Regions from separate parts of the Pantoea alfalfae genome, predicted to be linked through region 1. Evidence: predicted binding sites of a transcription regulator. Region 1 holds the regulator's gene; each other region holds the start of a gene.
What was found. The regulator Fur, encoded in region 1, represses iron uptake genes when iron is present. The targets are predictions, from matches to a motif close to ATAATAATGAGAACNACTATCAA.

Region 1 (4,250 bases):
GGCACTGCCTGTCTGCGCGCGAAAATCGACATGGCCTCTAATTTTATCGTGATGCGTGATCCAGTGCTTTACCGCATCAAGTTCGCGGAACACCACCAGACCGGCAACAAGTGGTGCATCTACCCGATGTATGACTTTACCCACTGCATCTCCGATGCGCTGGAAGGCATTACGCACTCGCTGTGTACGCTGGAGTTCCAGGATAACCGCCGTCTCTATGACTGGGTGCTGGATAACATCACCATTCCGGTTCATCCGCGCCAGTATGAGTTCTCGCGCCTGAATCTGGAGTATGCGGTAATGTCGAAACGCAAACTCACTCAGCTGGTGACCGAGAAGCACGTTGAAGGCTGGGACGATCCGCGCATGCTGACCGTTTCAGGTCTGCGTCGTCGTGGTTACACCGCCGCCTCTATCCGCGAGTTCTGCCGTCGTATCGGCGTGACCAAGCAGGATAACATCGTGGAGATGGCCTCGCTGGAGTCCTGTATCCGTGATGACCTGAATGAGAATGCGCCACGTGCTATGGCTGTGCTGGATCCGCTGAAAGTGGTGATCGAAAACCTGCCAGCTGGCCATAACGAAATCATCACCATGCCAAATCATCCGGGTAAACCGGAGATGGGTACGCGTGAAGTGCCGTTCAGCCGCGAGATCTGGATTGACCGTGCCGATTTCCGCGAAGAGGCGAACAAGCAATATAAGCGCCTGGTGCTGGGCAAAGAAGTCCGCCTGCGCAATGCCTATGTGATTCGTGCTGAGCGCGTCGCTAAAGATGAAGCGGGCAACATCACCTGCATCTACTGCACCAGCGACGTAGACACGCTGAGCAAAGATCCTGCCGATGGCCGTAAGGTCAAAGGGGTCATTCACTGGGTGTCTGCGGATCACGCGCAGCCAGCAGAGTTCCGCCTGTATGATCGTCTGTTCAGTGTGCCAAATCCGGGCGCGGCAGAGGACTTCCTGGCGGTGATCAACCCTGAGTCACTGGCGATCAAACTGGGCTTTGTGGAACCGAGCCTGCGCGATGTGGAACCGACCACTCCGTTCCAGTTTGAACGTGAGGGTTATTTCTGCGCCGACAGCGTTTACTCTACGCCATCGCAACTGGTGTTTAACCGCACCGTCGGTCTTCGTGATACCTGGGCGAAAACTGGCGAATAAATTTTTTTGAGGCTGACCTCATAAAATGACAAAAGGGCGATTTATCGCCCTTTTTTGTTGCCCTGATTTTACTCATTGCCGACATTTATTCTGATCTAACCGCAACCGATTAAATGCGGCATTGTGAGAGAAATCTGAGTTTAAAAAAATTAATCAATTTCCAGATGTGAATTATCCGCTTTCAGGTAGGCTATGCGCTCTCAGAGGTTGCAAAGCGGGTTACAGAAGGAAAAAAAATGACAGTTCTCGCCCAGGAAGCCAGAAACAGTGTGGTCGTTTTACATCAGCTCATTGAACGTATTTTTAACCAGCCTGCCGGATCTGACGACAGTTTTGAGCTGCTGATGTCCTATTTTCATCCTGAATTCCGCATGGTCACCCCAAAGGGCAGAGAGTGCAATCTGAACGAGGTCGAGGCGCTTTTCCGGCAGCTGCAGGGACAGCGCGAAGGGATGCGCATTGTCACCTGCGAACACGTCATCCTCTCTCATCATGAAAAAGAGATCACCGTACAGTATCGCGAAATGCAGATGATGAATGGCAATAATCAGAGCCGTATCTCGCTGGCGATACTGGACTGCAGCAGCTCTATTCCACGCTGGCGCTATCTGCAGGAGACGCTGGTCGCCTGATACAACAGCCGAAGACAGACGAAAAAAAACCGGTGAATTCACCGGTTTTTTTATTTCAGGTCGCGTTACTGGTCGTGCAGGGTTTCGTCTTCCCGGCAATCACCCAGCGTACAGTGTCCATAGAGATAGAGGCTGTGGTTGGTCAGCTTGATGCCATGACGGGTGGCGATTTCACGCTGACGCGTTTCGATCGACTCATCGCTGAACTCAATAACCTTGCCGCAATCCAGACAGATCAGATGATCGTGGTGATGCTGCTGCGTCAGTTCAAAGACAGATTTACCGCCTTCAAAGTTGTGACGGGTCACGATACCGGCGTCATCAAACTGGTTCAGAACACGGTAAACGGTAGCCAGGCCAATCTCTTCGCCGATGTCGATCAGGCGTTTGTACAAATCTTCCGCACTGACGTGATGGCACTCAGGTTCCTGAAGCACTTCCAGAATTTTCAGTCTGGGCAGCGTCACTTTCAGGCCAGCCTTCTTTAATGCGGTGTTATTGTCAGTCATGCGGATTTTGTCCTGTCACTATATTCACTTTTGTGGCTTATCGCCTTGAATGTCGATCTGCGCTCATTCTCATTTGCGTCTCATTATAGAACTGAAGCGATGAAATGAAAACCAGAGGGCGTGCCTGAATCATCACGGGCTGTGGGGGATAGGTCACCGGGCCGGGGAGGATTCTGGCAGATGTCTGTTGGTACATCGCTTAGTCTTACCGCCTGAAAAAATAAGCGGAAGATCGATGCGGGTATTCTACAGATTAAACGGAGAAAGTTAAAAAAATGTGGCTATTATTTCTATAGGAATTTCCATTGCCTCAATGTGAGCTGGCGCTCACATTGAGGCGGGCAGGATCAGGCTTCAAGGATATCTTTCAGCTGCAGTTCATCAGAAATCTGCTTAACCCACTGCTCCACGCGCTGGTTGGTCAGTTCAGGCTGACGATCTTCATCGATGGCCAGACCCAGGAAGTGGGTATCATCGGCCAGCCCTTTTGAGGCTTCGAAGTGATAGCCTTCTGTTGGCCAGTGGCCCACTATTACGGCACCGTGCGGCTCAATGATGTCACGGATCGTGCCCATCGCATCACAGAAGTACTCCGCGTAATCTTCCTGATCGCCGCAGCCAAACAGCGCAACCAGCTTGCCGTTGAAATCGATCTCTTCCAGCGTCGGGAAAAAATCATCCCAGTCGCACTGCGCTTCACCATAGTACCAGGTCGGAATGCCCAGCAGCAGGATATCAAACGCTTCCAGATCTTCTTTTGTGCTTTTCGCGATGTCATGCACTTCTGCAACGTCTGTACCCAGCTGTTTCTGGATCATTTTTGCAATGTTTTCGGTATTGCCGGTATCGCTGCCAAAGAAGATGCCTACGAGTGCCATGAGTAAAATAACCTCTTAAATCCTGATAATGAGATGTGTGCCGCAGCACATTTCAGCGAATAATAGCAGACGAGAGAAAACCGGTGAACGGTTAAAGCCCCGACATTTGCTCCTGCGTGCGTTTTGCCCGCATTAATCCAGTTGGAGCTGTGCCAGCAGCATCTGTTCAATCAGTTCGCTGCGGCTGAGATTGCGCTGTTCTGCCAGCGTGTTGAGCGCATCGACGGCTTCACTGTTCATTTTCAGTTCGACACGACGAAGTCCGCGTCCTTTGTCACGTTTGAGTTGATTGCGCTTGTTAATGCGCAGCTGTTCATCACGCGAAAGCGGGCTGGTTTTGGGTCGACCAGGGCGGCGCTCATCAGCAAAGAGATCGAGCGTCGTGCGGTCAGTCTGTTCTTTTGCCATGGCTTAGTAAAACTGAATGGGGGCGGGCGCCAGTCACTCACCGCGCAGATTATAAATTATTGGCCATTGCCGCAGCAAAACGGACGCGCGGCAAAATTTTAGCGCGCCATCATACTTCACGCTTACTCCGGACGCCAATCCTAAACCTTTGCCGCCATCTATTTGCTTTTAAAGCGCAAAAAAGCGACGGACACTGCGCAAAACGGCATCGGGTTTCTCTGCATGAACCCAGTGTCCCGCGCCTCCAATGACATGGGCCTGCGCGGCAGGGAACTGCTGCAGTAGCGCATCGCGGTAGCGGTTGTCCAGATAGCTGGAGTCGCCGCCGCGAATAAACAGCGCCGGATGATCCCAGGCCGGAACCGGCTGCCAGCCCGAGATCGTGGTGTAGTTATCCCACAGCACCGGGACGTTAAAGCGCCACTCGCCCGCCTGAAATGACTTCAGCAGGAACTGAATCACCCCTTCTTCATCGATAAGCGTACGCATAATCTTCGCCGCCTCACTGCGTGACGAGACGCCTGCGTCGGTTACAGCTCGAATGCCGGCAAAGATCTCGTCATGGCGGCGGGTCTGGTAGTCGACCGGGGCAATATCGATCATCACCAGCCGCTCAATGCGGTCCGGCACCAGCGCGCTCATGGTCATGGCGATCTTGC
Region 2 (4,250 bases), 1.8 Mb from region 1:
CCACCATCAGCAACACCAGCAAACTGCCTATCAAGATCAATGCATCCATTTTTCTGCTCCGCGTTAGTGGGTGCCGCCCAGCGTGACAATCGGTCGCTGGCTCTGATCGCCGCTCAGCAGGCGCTCAACAACAAACAGCAGGGTGAAGATCGCGCCAATCGGGATTGGCAGATACATCTCGCCATAGGTCACCGCTGGAAGTGACGCGAGGGTCTGAACCCACATCGCTTCGCACAGGCTATAACTGGCCTGGAAGATCACCAGGCAGGTGATAATCATCAGCAGATCGCTGACGCGCAGCATGAGGCGCTGCCGGGCAGGCGACAGGCGGTCAGTGACCATCGATACACAGATATGGGTTCCGGCGCGCAGACCCACCGGCGCGCCGATAAAGGTAAAAATAATCATGCAGATAATGGCAACCGGCTCCGGCCAGGAGAGCGCGCCGTTCATCACGTAACGGGCGAAGATCCCAATCGGGATGACCGTTACCATGATCAACAGCGCCACGGCGGCCACCAGCATGCAGAGCAGATAAAGCCCATCCATCAGACGCGTATAAGCAGACATAATTGATACCTGATTAAGCACGCCACACGGCAGTGTGGCGCGGGAAGGGTTATTTCACCTCAGCGATCCGGGTCATCAGATCCTGATATTTGCCGCCAAACTGATCGCGTACTGGCTGAGTCGCTTTGACGAAATAGTCACGGTCAGTCTGCTGGAAGGTGACGCCGCCCGCCTTCATTTTGGCGATCGACTCTTCGGTATAGGTCGCCCAGAGCTGACGCTCCTCATCCTGTGCTTCTTTGCCGAGCTTTTTCAGCAGTGCCTGATCTTCGGGTTTCAGGCGATCCCAGGCGCGTTTTGAAAACAGGATCATCTCTGGCTGGATAAAGTGGCCGCTGAGGGTGTAATACTTCGCAACCGGCATGTAGTTATGAGCGACAAAGGTCGGTGGGTTGTTCTCGGTGCCATCGACCACGCCAGTCTGCATCGCACTGAACACTTCACTGACGCCCATCGCCACCGGATTCGCGCCCATCGCTTTCAGCGTCGCCAGCGAGATGGCGCTATTCTGCACCCGGATCTTCATGCCCTTAAGATCCTCCGGTTTCGCCAGCGGCTTCTTAGTGATCATGTTGCGCTCACCGGCATCGGTCCAGCCCAGGAACACCATGCGGGCATTGGGATCGTTGTCGAACTTGTCGGCGATCTCGCGGCCTATCTCGCCATCCAGCACTTTGTGCATGTGATCAACGTCGCGGAAAACGTAGGGCAGGGTCAGCACGCTGGTTTCCGGGGCAATCGAGGTGACCGGCGCCAGCGAGACGCGGATCATATCGATGGCACCCAGCTGCACCTGTTGCAGCGTCTGATCTTCATCGCCCAGTACGCCACCGGCGTAGAGCTTCATCTCCAGCCGTCCATCGGTGGCCTGTTTCAGTTTGTCGCCCATGTGTTGCAGGGCGACCACGGTGGGATAACCGGCAGGCTGTACTTCAGCCACTTTAATCACCTGTGCCGTGGCGGTGGCGCTCGCTATCATCGCCGCCAGGGCACTGGCTACGCATGTTTTCATCATTCTCATTATATTGTCTCCCGCAGAGGTAAGACGGCCTGCAGTCTGGGCTAACTGCAGAGGGCCGTGAGGAGCCAGCATAGTGAAAACGCGTCTGAGTAAAATGTAGCAATGCTGATTGAATGAATTCCGTCACATTTTGAAACGTTGTTTTAATAAATTTTCATGCAGCTTCACATTTTCGAAACATCCTCACAAGCCGTGCCTGAACCCGCTCAACAACAGGTCAAGAGCGCAGATCAGCTTTGTAAATACTAATGAGAACTACTATCAATTCGCCACCGTTTTGCTATTATTTGCGCTTGTTTCGCATCCCTGAATCAGAAGTTGGAGAAGCAGCGTGGTAGCCAGTGATTTGATGCAAACGGACCTCTCCGTTTGGGGCATGTATCAACATGCCGATATCGTGGTAAAGGTGGTCATGATTGGCCTGTTATTGGCCTCAGTGGTGACCTGGGCGATCTTCTTCGGCAAATATGCCGAACTTAGCGCGGCTAAGCGTCGCCTTAAGCGTGAGCAACTGGCACTGGGCGAAGCCCGCAATCTGAATGACGCCGCCCGCATTGCCCAGTCGTTTACCGGGCACAGCCACAGTGTGGTGCTGCTGAACGATGCGCAAAATGAACTTGAACTGTCGGCGGGTGTGGAAGATACCAACGGCATTAAAGATCGCACCAGTTTCCGTCTTGAGCGCCGTGTCGCCGCCTTCAGCCGCCATGCAGGACGGGGCAATGGCTTCCTGGCGACTATCGGGTCTGTCGCACCCTTTATCGGCCTGTTTGGCACCGTCTGGGGCATCATGAACAGCTTTATCGGCATCGCGAAAACCCAGACCACTAACCTTGCGGTGGTGGCACCGGGTATTGCCGAAGCGCTGCTGGCGACTGCGATTGGCCTGGTCGCTGCGATCCCGGCCGTCGTCATCTATAACGTTTTTGCCCGCATGATCGCCAACTACAAAGCCTCGCTGGGGGATGTCGCTGCTCAGGTGATGCTGCTGCAGAGTCGTGATATCGACCTGGGCACCGTTGCCAAAGAAGTTCCGCGTCCTGCGACCGCCCAGAAACTGCGCTTAGGGTAAGTTGTTATGGCCATGCGATTAAACGACGATCTGGAAACCGATGGTGAAATGCATGAGATCAACGTGACGCCGTTTATCGACGTCATGCTGGTGCTGTTGATCATCTTTATGGTGGCCGCGCCACTGGCCACGGTTGATGTGCGCGTTAATCTGCCCGCGTCCACCAGCGCGCCGCAACCGCGGCCGGAAAAGCCGGTCTATCTGTCGATTAAAGCGGATAAGCAGCTTTACGTGGCTAACGATCAGGTCACGCCGGATTCGCTGGTTAACGTGCTGACCAGCCAGACGCAGGGCAACAAAGAGACCACCATTTTCTTCCAGGCAGACAAGTCGGTAGATTATGAAACGCTGATGAGCGTGATGGATAAGCTGCGCACGGCGGGCTACCTGAAAATTGGTCTGATGGGCATGGAAACTGTGAAGAAATAGCGGGTTATCCGGCATAATGAAAAGGCGACTGTTAAGGTCGCCTTTTTTTATGGCGGCGCTTCAGCCAGATAAAATCAGGCAGATCGGCGGCCAGGCGGATCATTTATGCTGCCTGATTTGAATTGTTAATTGGTTGTTACTCATGTACACAGAATTGTAAAGTGCAATGGTGAGCCAGGTCACATTAATCTCGCCTTAGTCAGGCTAAAACGGCTAAAAAACAACAGGAAGCCGTCATGAGTCACACCCCGTCTTTACAAAAGCCGCCGAAAAGTGCGGCCCGAACCATCTTTAACGTCACCAGTGGTAACTTTCTGGAGATGTACGATTTTATGGTGTTTGGCTATTACGCCACCGCCATTGCCAAAACTTTCTTTCCCGGTGATGACCCGTTTGCTTCCCTGATGCTCACCCTGATGACCTTTGGTGCTGGTTTCCTGATGCGCCCGCTGGGGGCGATCATTCTGGGTGCCTACATCGACCATCACGGTCGTCGTAAAGGCTTGTTGCTGACGCTGGGCCTGATGGCGATGGGTACCCTGACCATTGCGCTGGTGCCAGGCTACGCCACGCTGGGCGCGGCGGCACCGATTCTGATCCTGCTGGGACGCCTGTTGCAGGGCTTCTCGGCAGGCGTCGAGCTGGGTGGCGTGTCGGTCTATCTGGCGGAAGTCGCGCCGAAAGGTCGTAAAGGCTTTTTCGTCAGCTGGCAGTCGGGCAGTCAGCAGATTGCGGTTATTTTTGCCGCGCTGCTGGGCCTGATGCTGAATCATCTGCTGGCGAAAGAGGCGGTGACGGAGTGGGGCTGGCGTATCCCGTTTGTGGTCGGCTGTCTGATTGTGCCATTCCTGTTCTACATCCGCCGGATGCTGGAGGAGACCGAAGCGTTCAGCAAACGTAAACATCACCCGAGCATGACGGAAATCATGCGCTCAGTTGCCAGTAACTGGGCGCTGGTGCTGGCGGGTATGCTGATGGTGGTCACCACCACGGTAATGTTCTACATGATCACTGCCTTTACCCCGACCTTTGGTAAAACCGTGCTGATGATGAGCGACAAACAGGCGTTTCTGGTCACCCTCTGCGTCGGTGTCTCAAACCTCTTCTGGCTACCGCTGATGGGCGCGCTGTCGGATCGCGTCGGTCGTCGTCCGCTGC
Region 3 (4,250 bases), 680 kb from region 1:
TCGCGGGGGCAAAAGGTCAGGTCACCCTGGCTCAGGCACCGACTCGCATTGTCTCGACCAGTGTCACCCTGACCGGATCGCTGCTGGCGATTGATGCGCCGGTAGTTGCCAGTGGCGCAACCGCACCCGGCAGCCGGCTGGCTGATGAGCAGGGATTCTTCCGGCAGTGGGGGCGTGTGGCGAAACAGCGTGGCGTAAAGCGGCTCTATATTGGTGAACCCAATGCGGAAGCGATCGCTGCGGAAGCGCCAGACCTGATTGTGGTCAGCGCCACCGGTAATGATTCAGCGATCAAACTGGCCGATCAGCTCTCGGCGATTGCACCGGTACTGGTCGTTAACTATGACGATAAAAGCTGGCAGCAGCTGGTGACGCTGCTGGGTGAGGCGACCGGGCATGAGGCGGATGCCGCTGCCCGGATAAGCGAGTTCGACGCGCGTGAAAAGGCGCTGAAGGCAAAGCTGACCCTGCCTCCGCAGCCGGTTTCTGCAATGGTGTGGAACGGAGATGGCCGGGCTGTGAATCTCTGGACGGAGGCATCGGCACAGGGGAAGTTACTGCAGGCGCTGGGCTTCACGCTGGCAACGCCACCGGCGACGCTTCAGTCCGCTCACAGCATGGGACAGCGTAAAGATATTCTTCAGCTGTCAGGCGAAAATCTGGCGGCAGGCCTGAATGGCCAGACTTATCTGCTGTTTGCCGCCGAAGATAACACGGCTGCGCAGGTAATGAGCAATGCTTTTCTGGCGCAGACCCCAGCGGTGCGCGCTAAAGCGGTCTATGCGCTGGGGCTGGATAGCTTTCGTCTCGACTACTACAGCGCCAGTCATTTACTGACGCGGCTGGAAGCGCTGTTCGTGAAATCATGATGTGGCTTCGTCGGGGGCAGGCCGTTGATAGCGTCGCAGGCGGCCCATCAGCAGCCACATGATGAGACCCAGCACGGTGGCTGCCAGGCCAGAGAGGGCGGCTGCCTGCTGCGGCAACAGCAGTGAACCCATCGCGCCAATGATTGCTGCACCTATCGCATCGCCGGTGACATTCTGCGCTGTCCAGAGGCTGTTGATCCTGCCAAGCAGTGCATCGGGCGTCAGCGTCTGAATCATCGCGTACTGCACCAGGCTGCTGATGGCACTGAAATAACCAAAGGCCACGAGGCAGATCAGACTCAGGCTGAACCACGGCATCAGGCTGAACAGAGCCAGTGCGACGAATGCCGCGATGGCACTGACCAGAATCAGGCGGCCCGGCTGTGGCGACTGCGCCAGCCGTCCGCTGGTCAGCGCGCCTGTCGCAGCACCCAACGGCACGGCGGCGTACATCAGCCCCAGCTCCGTCAGACCGACCTGCCAGTGAGGGGCCAGCGCCGGATAGAGCACGCGCACCGCGCTGGCTAACGTCACCAGCGCGCCAGTCAGCGCCGCCATACCTACAATCGGCGTATCGAACAGGAAGCGGACGCCGCTGCTTAGTGCCTTTATGGGATGTTCACGCGGCTGCTGCGGTGGCGCAAGCGGCGGCAATCGCAACAGGGTTAACACCGTCAGCAGCGTGCCGAACGCGGCCAGCCCGTAGTTCCACGCCACACCGCCCTGAGCAATCACCATACCCGCAATCGCGGGTGACAGAATCGCGCCAAAGCGCACCGTCAGCATAGTAATGGCACCCGCCTTCATCAGATTCTCACGCCCGACCAGCGCCGGCGTGGCCGCCAGCAGCGCCGTGACGCCTATCGCGCCGAAAAAGCCATCCCAGAGTCCCAGCACGAAGACGGCGATGACCGACGGTGAAGGGAGCAGGGCATTTATGCACAACGCGGCAAAGCCCAGGCCACAGGTGGATCGGGCAAACAGGATCAGGCGACGACGCTCATAGCGATCGGCCAGCACGCCGCCGGTCAGCAGGCCGATAAACATACCGGCTCCGGCCAGCGTCACCGCCAGTCCTACCAGCAATGGTGATTGCGTCAGCTGATGAATCTGAACCGGGACCGCCACCGCCAGCATGCCGAGCGCGACAATCGAGATAAAGCGGGCGATAAACAGGGCGCGAAAGGCGGGATGGGTTCTCAGCAGAGTGAGATCGATAAAGTGGGAGGGTTTGTTCATAGCGTCGCTTTTTTTGACCCATTTTCCTCATTATTGAATCTGAGAGTCATGATAACATACAAAAAACAGTTAATAACGATAACAAGTATCATTATCATAAACACTCGTAATTGCGGGCCATGTTGAATTCGTGAAGGTTTAAACGTTATGCGTCAACTCCGTGCAATAGCCGGTTCAGGGATGCTGCTATTGTTGCTTATTGCGCTCAGCCTGATGCTGGGTGCCAGACCTGTCCCCTTTCATGATGTCACACATGCCTTACTCTCCGACTGCAGCCGCATCGATTGCGTGATCGTGCGCGATGCCCGGCTGCCGCGAACCCTGGCAGGACTGCTGGCCGGGATCAGTTTAGGTCTGGCGGGCGCACTGATGCAGAGCCTGACGCGCAATCCCCTGGCTGACCCAGGCATTCTTGGTGTGAATGCCGGAGCGGGTTTTGCGGTGGTGCTTGGCATCGCCCTCTCTGGCGCCGATTCTCCTGCGGAATGGCTGGGTTTTGCTTTTACGGGTGCACTGCTGGCGTCGCTGCTGGTGGCCATGACGGGTGCGATCGGCGGCGGCCGCGTGAATCCGCTGCGTCTGACGCTGGCAGGCGTGGCGCTGGGTGCGGTGCTGGAGGGCTTAACATCTGGCCTGTCGCTGCTTAATCCCGATATTTACGATCATCTGCGTTTCTGGCACAGCGGCTCGCTGGATATCCGCAATTTTGCCATTCTGCGCACTGTCTTTCCGGCGGTCGTAGCCGGGAGCCTGCTGGCGTTGCTGCTGGCAGGTTCGCTCAACAGCCTGAGTATGGGCGGAGATATGGCAACCGCGCTGGGCACCCGTGTGATGCGTACTCAACTGGTGGGATTGCTGGCGATTGCACTGCTGAGCGGTGCGGCGACGGCGGCAGTCGGACCCATCGCCTTTGTCGGGTTAATGACACCGCATCTGGCCCGCTGGCTGCTGGGCAACGATCATCGCTGGATGCTGCCGGGAACCCTTGTGATCACGCCCTGTCTGCTGCTGGCCGCCGATATTCTTGGACGGCTGCTGATACCGGGTGAACTGCGCGTGTCAATTGTCACGGCCATTCTCGGTGCGCCGATGCTGATTGTGCTGGTGCGCCGTAAGCTGGGAAAAGGGCAGATATGACACGGATGATGATCAATGCGTTACTGCTGTTGATGGCCTGCGGGGTGCTGGCTTTTTTGGGCATCACGCGCGGCACCTTACCGATCTCAGCCAGCCAGTTATGGGCACTTTTCAACGGCGAGGCAGCGCGCAATGTTCAGCTGATTGTGCTGGAGTGGCGTCTGCCGCGCGTCATGATGGCGCTGCTGATTGGTGCGGCGCTGGGCGTCAGCGGGGCGATTTTTCAGTCGCTGTTGCGCAACCCGCTGGGCAGTCCCGATATTCTGGGTTTTAACACCGGCGCTTACAGCGGTGTACTGGTGGCGCTGGTGCTGTTCCAGCAAAACATGGAAGGGATGACGCTGGCGGCGCTGGCAGGCGGGCTGCTCACTGCAGGTGTGGTCTGGCTGTTCAGCTGGCGCAACGGCGTGGAGACTTTCCGGCTGATTATTGTCGGCATCAGCGTGCGGGCACTGCTGATGGCGCTGAACAGCTGGCTGATTATCAGTGCTTCACTGGAGGCGGCACTGAGCGCCGGGCTCTGGAGCGCCGGTTCACTTAACGGCATTACCTGGGCGAAAACCACGCCGGTGATCATCGTGCTGCTGCTGGCGCTGCTGGCAACAGGCATGCTGGCCCGCCGCATGCGACTACTGGAGATGGGTGACGACACGGCCTGTGCGCTGGGCGTTCCGGTTGAGCGCAGCCGCCTCATGCTGATGCTGACGGGTGTTATCCTCACCGCCGCCTCGACGGCGCTGGCCGGTCCGATCTCCTTTATTGCGTTGCTGGCACCGCAGATTGCGCGGAGGCTCAGCGGTGGCACTAAAGGCGCGCTGCCGCTGGCGGCCTTGTGTGGCGCGCTGCTGTTAATCGCCGCAGATTACGCCGCGCAGCACTTTTTCCTGCCTTATCAGCTGCCGGTTGGCGTAATCACGGTCAGCCTGGGCGGACTCTATCTGATTGCACTACTGGTGCGGGAGGCACGACGTCAATGAAAGTGACAACACGTTTGCAGGGCGACGC

Region 2: the regulator Fur is predicted to act here: its motif matches at 1,834-1,856, upstream of exbB (tol-pal system-associated acyl-CoA thioesterase).
Region 3: the regulator Fur is predicted to act here: its motif matches at 2,184-2,206, upstream of fepD (Fe(3+)-siderophore ABC transporter permease).

What each region holds. Positions count from the first base shown of each region.
Region 1 is NZ_CP082292.1:2,885,945-2,890,194, reverse strand. It holds gene glnS (glutamine--tRNA ligase) at 1-1,164, shown strand, start outside; gene K6R05_RS13575 (hypothetical protein) at 1,401-1,796, shown strand; gene fur (ferric iron uptake transcriptional regulator) at 1,862-2,305, opposite strand; gene fldA (flavodoxin FldA) at 2,653-3,183, opposite strand; gene ybfE (LexA regulated protein) at 3,316-3,591, opposite strand; gene ybfF (esterase) at 3,760-4,250, opposite strand, start outside.
Region 2 is NZ_CP082292.1:673,269-677,518, forward strand. It holds gene K6R05_RS03250 (TRAP transporter large permease) at 1-49, opposite strand, end outside; gene K6R05_RS03255 (TRAP transporter small permease) at 64-570, opposite strand; gene K6R05_RS03260 (TRAP transporter substrate-binding protein) at 620-1,591, opposite strand; gene exbB (tol-pal system-associated acyl-CoA thioesterase) at 1,941-2,663, shown strand; gene exbD (TonB system transport protein ExbD) at 2,670-3,092, shown strand; gene K6R05_RS03275 (MFS transporter) at 3,329-4,250, shown strand, end outside.
Region 3 is NZ_CP082292.1:3,562,406-3,566,655, reverse strand. It holds gene fepB (Fe2+-enterobactin ABC transporter substrate-binding protein) at 1-869, shown strand, start outside; gene entS (enterobactin transporter EntS) at 864-2,108, opposite strand; gene fepD (Fe(3+)-siderophore ABC transporter permease) at 2,256-3,245, shown strand; gene fepG (iron-enterobactin ABC transporter permease) at 3,242-4,222, shown strand; gene K6R05_RS16640 (ATP-binding cassette domain-containing protein) at 4,219-4,250, shown strand, end outside.